DNA from 3 places in the Solibacillus sp. FSL R5-0449 genome. Region 1 is predicted to be linked to each of the others. Evidence: a T-box and tRNA genes for the amino acid it is inferred to sense, from the RefSeq annotation. Region 1 holds a T-box; the other regions hold tRNA genes.
The links. The T-box of region 1 lies ahead of serS (serine--tRNA ligase). A T-box ahead of a tRNA ligase gene usually reads a tRNA of that ligase, here a tRNA-Ser.
Positions count from the first base shown of each region.

Region 1 (2,237 bases):
CAGTTAAAATTTCAAGTTGTTCATAAGATTCTTCCGGTTTAACAAAGCGCACTAATTCTACTTTGTTGAACTGGTGCTGACGGATCAATCCACGTGTATCACGACCTGCAGATCCTGCTTCTGAACGGAAGTTAGCACTGAATGCAGAGAAAGCCTGCGGAAGCATATCTGCTGATAAAATTTCATCACGGTAGTAGTTTGTTACCGGAACTTCAGCAGTTGGAATCAAGTAATAATCCATTTCATCTTCTTCACGAACTAATTTAAATACATCTTCTTCAAACTTCGGTAATTGGCCTGTACCTGTCAGTGAATCGCGGTTAACGATTTGCGGTGGCAGCATTTCTGTATAGCCATGCTCATCTGAATGAAGGTCCATCATGAAGTTCAGTAAAGCACGCTCTAAACGTGCACCTAAACCTTTATAGAATAAGAAGCGGCTTCCCGTAACTTTAGCTCCGCGCTCAAAATCCACGATATCTAAATCTTTTGCAATATCCCAGTGTGCCTTTGTTTCAAAATCAAACGCCGGTACATCGCCCCAAGTGTATTCTTCCACATTATCATCTTCTTCTGTGCCAACAGGTACTGATTCATGAGGGATATTCGGCAAACGCATCATCATATTTTTAAATTCATCTTCAATTGCGTTTAATTCAGCATCCAATGCTTTAATTTCATCGCCTACTTCACGCATACGTGCAATCACTTCTGTTGCATCTTCTTTGTTGCGCTTCATAACAGAAATTTGTTCAGACACTTTATTGCGCTCTGCTTTCAGTACTTCTGTTTTAGCGATTAATTCACGACGCTTTGTATCTAAGTTTTCAAAGTTATCGAGATTCCCTAAATCCTCATTACGTGTAAGAAGCATACGTTTTACTTCTTCAAAATTGTCGCGGACGCGTTTAATATCTAACATAATTTTTTCCTCCTAGAATTTATGAAATGATGATCTTGAGCACTTTAACGCATTAATGTATTAGCGGAATAAATACAAAAAAGCCCTCAATCCCTATGAAAGGGACGAGAGCTACCCGCGTTGCCACCCTAATTGAATAGAAAAATCTATTCCTCTTAACAATTAACGACTTTGGTAAGCCGGCTTCCACCTACTATTATTTCGGGAAAAGCATCTCAAGGACGGATTCACAAGTGTTTTTATCAGCTTCCACCGACCGCTGACTCTCTAAAAAAAACGTGCTTGCTACTACTTCCTATCATCGAATTCATTTATAAATTTAACCATACTGTACTATAAAACCATATACATTTGCAAGTTCCTATGAAAACGTTCACTAATTTTTTACATCATGCTATACTTTTCTGACACTATCAACATTAGTTAAATTTGAAATTTCAATAAGGTTACATAAGGAGGAAGTAAAGTGCTTTTCTTTCAGCTTAATAAGGACCATACGATTCCACTATATGAACAACTGTATATCGGCATAAAAAATGCAATTACCAACAACCAGCTCGCTGTTGGTGTACGTCTCCCTTCTAAAAGAGAACTTGCAGATTTCTTCAATATAAGCCAAACTACCGTCGAACTTGCATATTCGCAGCTGTTGGCGGAAGGCTATATTATGTCAAAACCGCGTGTCGGTTATTTTGTTGAAGAGATCGATTCATTGCCTTACCGCCAAAGTGAAACAGCGAACAATGAAATAAAAAAAACAGCGAAAACTAAAGAATATAAAATTGATTTCTCTTCTGCAAAAATTGATGAGGAAGCTTTTCCTTTTACAATATGGAGAAAATACGCAAAAGACGTGCTCGATAGGCCGTTCAAACATTTACTTCAGACAGGAGAACGCCAAGGTGAGCTTGCATTGCGTATTGAAATTGCAAACTATTTACACCAATCACGTGGCATCGAATGCCAGCCAGAGCAAATCGTCATTGGATCCGGTACTGAGCAGTTACTGCCCATGATTTTAAAAATTTTAGATGCTGATTCTAAGCTTGCCTTTGAAAATCCAGGCTATTCACCTATTCCCCGTCATCAATTAGGGCAACTCGCCATTCCGATTTCTGTTGATACAGATGGTATTGTAGTGGAGGAATTACAGAAATCAAATGCAAATGTCGTTTACATTACACCTTCACATCAATTCCCGACAGGTGCGGTTCTTTCAGCCAACCGTCGCACACAATTATTAAATTGGGCTGCTAAAACACCGGACCGCTTTATAATCGAAGATGATTACGACAGCGAATTTCGCTATATTGGA
Region 1 is NZ_CP150239.1:21,145-23,381, reverse strand. It holds gene serS (serine--tRNA ligase) at 1-922, opposite strand, end outside; T-box leader at 1,020-1,233, opposite strand; gene MKY27_RS00070 (PLP-dependent aminotransferase family protein) at 1,389-2,237, shown strand, end outside.

Region 2 (2,237 bases), 1.1 Mb from region 1:
CGAGCAATTTTCTTATTTCCTCTAATTTAAAATCAAGCTCCCGGTAAAATAATATTTGCTGTAACCGGTCAATATCGTCTTGGCTGTATTGCCGGTAGCCATTTTCCGCAACTGCAGAAGGCCTCAGCAAGCCGATTTCATCGTAATAACGAAGTGTGCGTGCACTCACACCCGAAAGCTTGACCAGTTCATTAATTAGCACATGATCACCTCCTAATTAGTACTATAAAGGTTGACGCAACGTGAAGGTCAATGGTGAATTAACTTTTTTTGATCAAAAAGAAGCTAACCTAAATTTCAGGTTGCTTCAATTAACTTTTGTTTCATTCTCGGGATAAACTCAAGCAAATAACTTTCAGGCAGTGTAGACATTTGTTCCAGTCCGATTTGCTTCGTTTCATAATGACGTTTTTCATTTACGTATTTATAACCCGATACTTCAATTTTCTTTATTTTATTGGTCGCAAGCAATATAAATTGATTTAAGTCAACAGAGTATATGCCATCCAGTTCTTCTCGTTGAAGAGTGAACTGCTCAATTCCTCCCCTTAACTCATATATAAACACATTTGCAAACTCATAATCCTTAATTTTTTCATTGTCTATACTGTACGGAATGACCCCAAGAGATATTAATTGCGAAAACCTAACGTTAATCCCTACTTCTTCCTCTAATTCGCGTACACCATCTTCAACCGTCTCCGATGCGAGTAGATGACCGGCTGCTGTAATATCAAATTGATTTGGATAATCCTTTTTATTTTTACTTCTCAGCTGTAAATAAATGCGCCATTCACAATCTGTTTTCTCAATAATCCAGCAATGAAATACTTCATGCCAATAACCGTTTGCATGAATGAAATCACGTTGTTCAATACCAGTTTGCTTATAATATTGATCAAATACTTTTAAATATTCGTTCACTGGAACCTCTCCTTTTTATACAAAAAAACGCTAAGTACATGTAACAGTACTTAGCGTTTTCCGCTTTTCTATGTATGACCCGTACGGGATTCGAACCCGTGTTACCGCCGTGAAAGGGCGGTGTCTTAACCACTTGACCAACGGGCCGATGGCGGAGACAGAGGGATTTGAACCCTCGCGCCGCTTACGCGACCTACACCCTTAGCAGGGGCGCCTCTTCAGCCTCTTGAGTATGTCCCCAAAAATAGAAAAAATGGCTCCGAAGGCAGGACTCGAACCTGCGACCTGCCGGTTAACAGCCGGATGCTCTACCAACTGAGCTACTTCGGAATAATATGGTGGGCCTAAATGGACTCGAACCATCGACCTCACGCTTATCAGGCGTGCGCTCTAACCAGCTGAGCTATAGGCCCTATTTAAAAACTGGAGCGGGTGATCGGAATCGAACCGACAACATCAGCTTGGAAGGCTGAGGTTTTACCACTAAACTACACCCGCATATGGTGGGTTTGGACGGAATCGAACCGCCGACACTTAGAGCTTCAATCTAATGCTCTACCAACTGAGCTACAAACCCACAAATGGCGGTCCCGACCGGGATCGAACCGGCGATCTCCTGCGTGACAGGCAGGCATGTTAACCGCTACACCACGGGACCATTTGGTTGCGGGGGCAGGACTTGAACCTGCGACCTTCGGGTTATGAGCCCGACGAGCTACCACTGCTCCACCCCGCGATAATATGATGTTGAACCTGTTTTCAGTACCCAGTTTGTAAAAATGGAGGAGGTAGAGGGATTCGAACCCCCGCGCGGTGTTACCCGCCTGTCGGTTTTCAAGACCGATCCCTTCAGCCAGACTTGGGTATACCTCCATTATTATTAGTACGTTAACTGGTGGACCTTACAGGACTCGAACCTGTGACCGGACGGTTATGAGCCGTCTGCTCTAACCAACTGAGCTAAAGGTCCTTTAAGATGGCGGCAGAGGGAGTCGAACCCACGACCTTTCGGGTATGAACCGAGTGCTCTAGCCAACTGAGCTACACCGCCAGGATCTTTATTTTGGTTACAAAATTATGGTGGAGCCTAGCGGGATCGAACCGCTGACCTCCTGCGTGCAAGGCAGGCGCTCTCCCAGCTGAGCTAAGGCCCCATAAATGATGGTCGGAATGACAGGATTCGAACCTACGACCCCTTGGTCCCAAACCAAGTGCTCTACCAAGCTGAGCTACATTCCGAAATAATATGGCGCGCCCGGCAGGAGTCGAACCCACAACCTTCTGATCCGTAGTCAGACGCTCTATCCAATTGA
Region 2 is NZ_CP150239.1:2,552,026-2,554,262, forward strand. It holds gene MKY27_RS12675 (MerR family transcriptional regulator) at 1-202, opposite strand, end outside; gene MKY27_RS12680 (NUDIX domain-containing protein) at 298-924, opposite strand; tRNA gene MKY27_RS12685 (tRNA-Glu) at 1,000-1,071, opposite strand; tRNA gene MKY27_RS12690 (tRNA-Ser) at 1,074-1,164, opposite strand; tRNA gene MKY27_RS12695 (tRNA-Asn) at 1,179-1,254, opposite strand; tRNA gene MKY27_RS12700 (tRNA-Ile) at 1,261-1,337, opposite strand; tRNA gene MKY27_RS12705 (tRNA-Gly) at 1,349-1,422, opposite strand; tRNA gene MKY27_RS12710 (tRNA-Phe) at 1,426-1,501, opposite strand; tRNA gene MKY27_RS12715 (tRNA-Asp) at 1,507-1,582, opposite strand; tRNA gene MKY27_RS12720 (tRNA-Met) at 1,586-1,660, opposite strand; tRNA gene MKY27_RS12725 (tRNA-Ser) at 1,705-1,797, opposite strand; tRNA gene MKY27_RS12730 (tRNA-Ile) at 1,818-1,894, opposite strand; tRNA gene MKY27_RS12735 (tRNA-Met) at 1,902-1,975, opposite strand; tRNA gene MKY27_RS12740 (tRNA-Ala) at 2,003-2,078, opposite strand; tRNA gene MKY27_RS12745 (tRNA-Pro) at 2,087-2,163, opposite strand; tRNA gene MKY27_RS12750 (tRNA-Arg) at 2,172-2,237, opposite strand, start outside.
Region 2: it encodes a tRNA-Ser, which carries the amino acid that the T-box ahead of serS (serine--tRNA ligase) is inferred to sense. The anticodon was not compared.

Region 3 (2,237 bases), 390 kb from region 1:
GTCTGATTGGAAATAGGCGAAGCTTCTCCTTCAGATCCATCGACCAGATCAATGATACCGAATGACAAAGCCCCAACAGCACCGACTTTCACAAGCTCTTTGACGCCGCCCTGCAGCCGTTCTGTATCCCCTACTGCCAGACTGTCCACTACTTCGACACCATTTTTAGCCACATGGACTACTGTATTTCCGATCGCCTTCAACGTATCGCCTGTAGCCTGTCCAAGATCGCTAAACCCTTCTTTCCGCTGATATTCGTCCTGCGTGATTATCCCTGCAGCCACATCCCACGTTCCGCTCGCCGCCTCACCTAATTTGTCCCCGGCAAAAGCAGAGGCTTTTTTAATTCCGTCCCCGACTTCCTCAATGAACTCGCTGCCTGTTACCTCGCCTATTAAGTTAACAGTACCGCCTACAATCTCTCCCGTTACTTCACCTATTAAAGATCCTAATCCTTTTAAAAAACTCATTCCATTACCCCTCCTAAAGTCTTGTGTAATTATACCCCCTTTTATATCGACCAACTTTTGGAAAATATTAATTCTGAATGTGTTTACGCCAAAAAACCTTTATTATTCTGGCGGTAATCTAAGAAAAACTCATAAGACCTGTTGAATATTATTTATAAGGAATAAGGAGCAAAAGCAAAGAGAGATTAAAAGCATAAAAAAAGCATGTAGCCTCTGCTACATGCTTAAAAATGACCCGTACGGGATTCGAACCCGTGTTACCGCCGTGAAAGGGCGGTGTCTTAACCACTTGACCAACGGGCCATGGCTCCGAAGGCAGGACTCGAACCTGCGACCTGCCGGTTAACAGCCGGATGCTCTACCAACTGAGCTACTTCGGAATAATTGTATATGGTGGGCCTAAATGGACTCGAACCATCGACCTCACGCTTATCAGGCGTGCGCTCTAACCAGCTGAGCTATAGGCCCATTTAAAAACTGGAGCGGGTGATCGGAATCGAACCGACAACATCAGCTTGGAAGGCTGAGGTTTTACCACTAAACTACACCCGCATATGGTGGGTTTGGACGGAATCGAACCGCCGACACTTAGAGCTTCAATCTAATGCTCTACCAACTGAGCTACAAACCCACAAATGGCGGTCCCGACCGGGATCGAACCGGCGATCTCCTGCGTGACAGGCAGGCATGTTAACCGCTACACCACGGGACCATTTGGTTGCGGGGGCAGGACTTGAACCTGCGACCTTCGGGTTATGAGCCCGACGAGCTACCACTGCTCCACCCCGCGAAAATATTATGTTTATACTTTTTTCATTACCCAGTTTGTAAAAAATGGAGGAGGTAGAGGGATTCGAACCCCCGCGCGGTGTTACCCGCCTGTCGGTTTTCAAGACCGATCCCTTCAGCCAGACTTGGGTATACCTCCAAAAGTATAAAATGGCTACCGAGGGAGTCGAACCCACGACCTTTCGGGTATGAACCGAATGCTCTAGCCAGCTGAGCTAGGTAGCCATGATAATAAGTTTATCTCTACTTGATAAGCATTTAAGCTTTTTCCAGTTGAGTTATATGGCGCGCCCGGCAGGAGTCGAACCCACAACCTTCTGATCCGTAGTCAGACGCTCTATCCAATTGAGCTACGGGCGCATATTGTTTATTGTAAAGATGGTGCCGAGGGCCGGAATCGAACCGGCACGGTGATCACTCACCGCAGGATTTTAAGTCCTGTGCGTCTGCCAGTTCCGCCACCCCGGCATTTTTGGAGCGGAAGACGAGGTTCGAACTCGCGACCCCCACCTTGGCAAGGTGGTGTTCTACCACTGAACTACTTCCGCAAAATGCATCAAGAATTTTTATATCTGACAGTATGTATAATTTTATAAAACTGGTGAGCCATGAAGGACTCGAACCTTCGACCCTCTGATTAAAAGTCAGATGCTCTACCAACTGAGCTAATGGCTCTTGATTAAAATGGTGGAGGATGACGGGCTCGAACCGCCGACCCCCTGCTTGTAAGGCAGGTGCTCTCCCAGCTGAGCTAATCCTCCCAAAAAAAATAAGCGAAGCGACGTCCTACTCTCGCAGGGGGAAGCCCCCAACTACCATCGGCGCTAAAGAGCTTAACTTCCGTGTTCGGTATGGGAACGGGTGTGACCTCTTTGCCATCATCACTTCACTTAATTATTTAGTTAAAAGAAATTTCATTCTTTCAAAACTGGATAAACGTTTCATTGAATTTGTGCAATAAAATGTGGTTAAGTCCTC
Region 3 is NZ_CP150239.1:411,289-413,525, reverse strand. It holds gene MKY27_RS02100 (hypothetical protein) at 1-470, opposite strand, end outside; tRNA gene MKY27_RS02095 (tRNA-Glu) at 702-773, opposite strand; tRNA gene MKY27_RS02090 (tRNA-Asn) at 775-850, opposite strand; tRNA gene MKY27_RS02085 (tRNA-Ile) at 862-938, opposite strand; tRNA gene MKY27_RS02080 (tRNA-Gly) at 949-1,022, opposite strand; tRNA gene MKY27_RS02075 (tRNA-Phe) at 1,026-1,101, opposite strand; tRNA gene MKY27_RS02070 (tRNA-Asp) at 1,107-1,182, opposite strand; tRNA gene MKY27_RS02065 (tRNA-Met) at 1,186-1,260, opposite strand; tRNA gene MKY27_RS02060 (tRNA-Ser) at 1,306-1,398, opposite strand; tRNA gene MKY27_RS02055 (tRNA-Met) at 1,411-1,484, opposite strand; tRNA gene MKY27_RS02050 (tRNA-Arg) at 1,543-1,619, opposite strand; tRNA gene MKY27_RS02045 (tRNA-Leu) at 1,639-1,727, opposite strand; tRNA gene MKY27_RS02040 (tRNA-Gly) at 1,733-1,807, opposite strand; tRNA gene MKY27_RS02035 (tRNA-Lys) at 1,859-1,934, opposite strand; tRNA gene MKY27_RS02030 (tRNA-Val) at 1,945-2,020, opposite strand; rRNA gene rrf (5S ribosomal RNA) at 2,033-2,148, opposite strand; rRNA gene MKY27_RS02020 (23S ribosomal RNA) at 2,224-2,237, opposite strand, start outside.
Region 3: it encodes a tRNA-Ser, which carries the amino acid that the T-box ahead of serS (serine--tRNA ligase) is inferred to sense. The anticodon was not compared.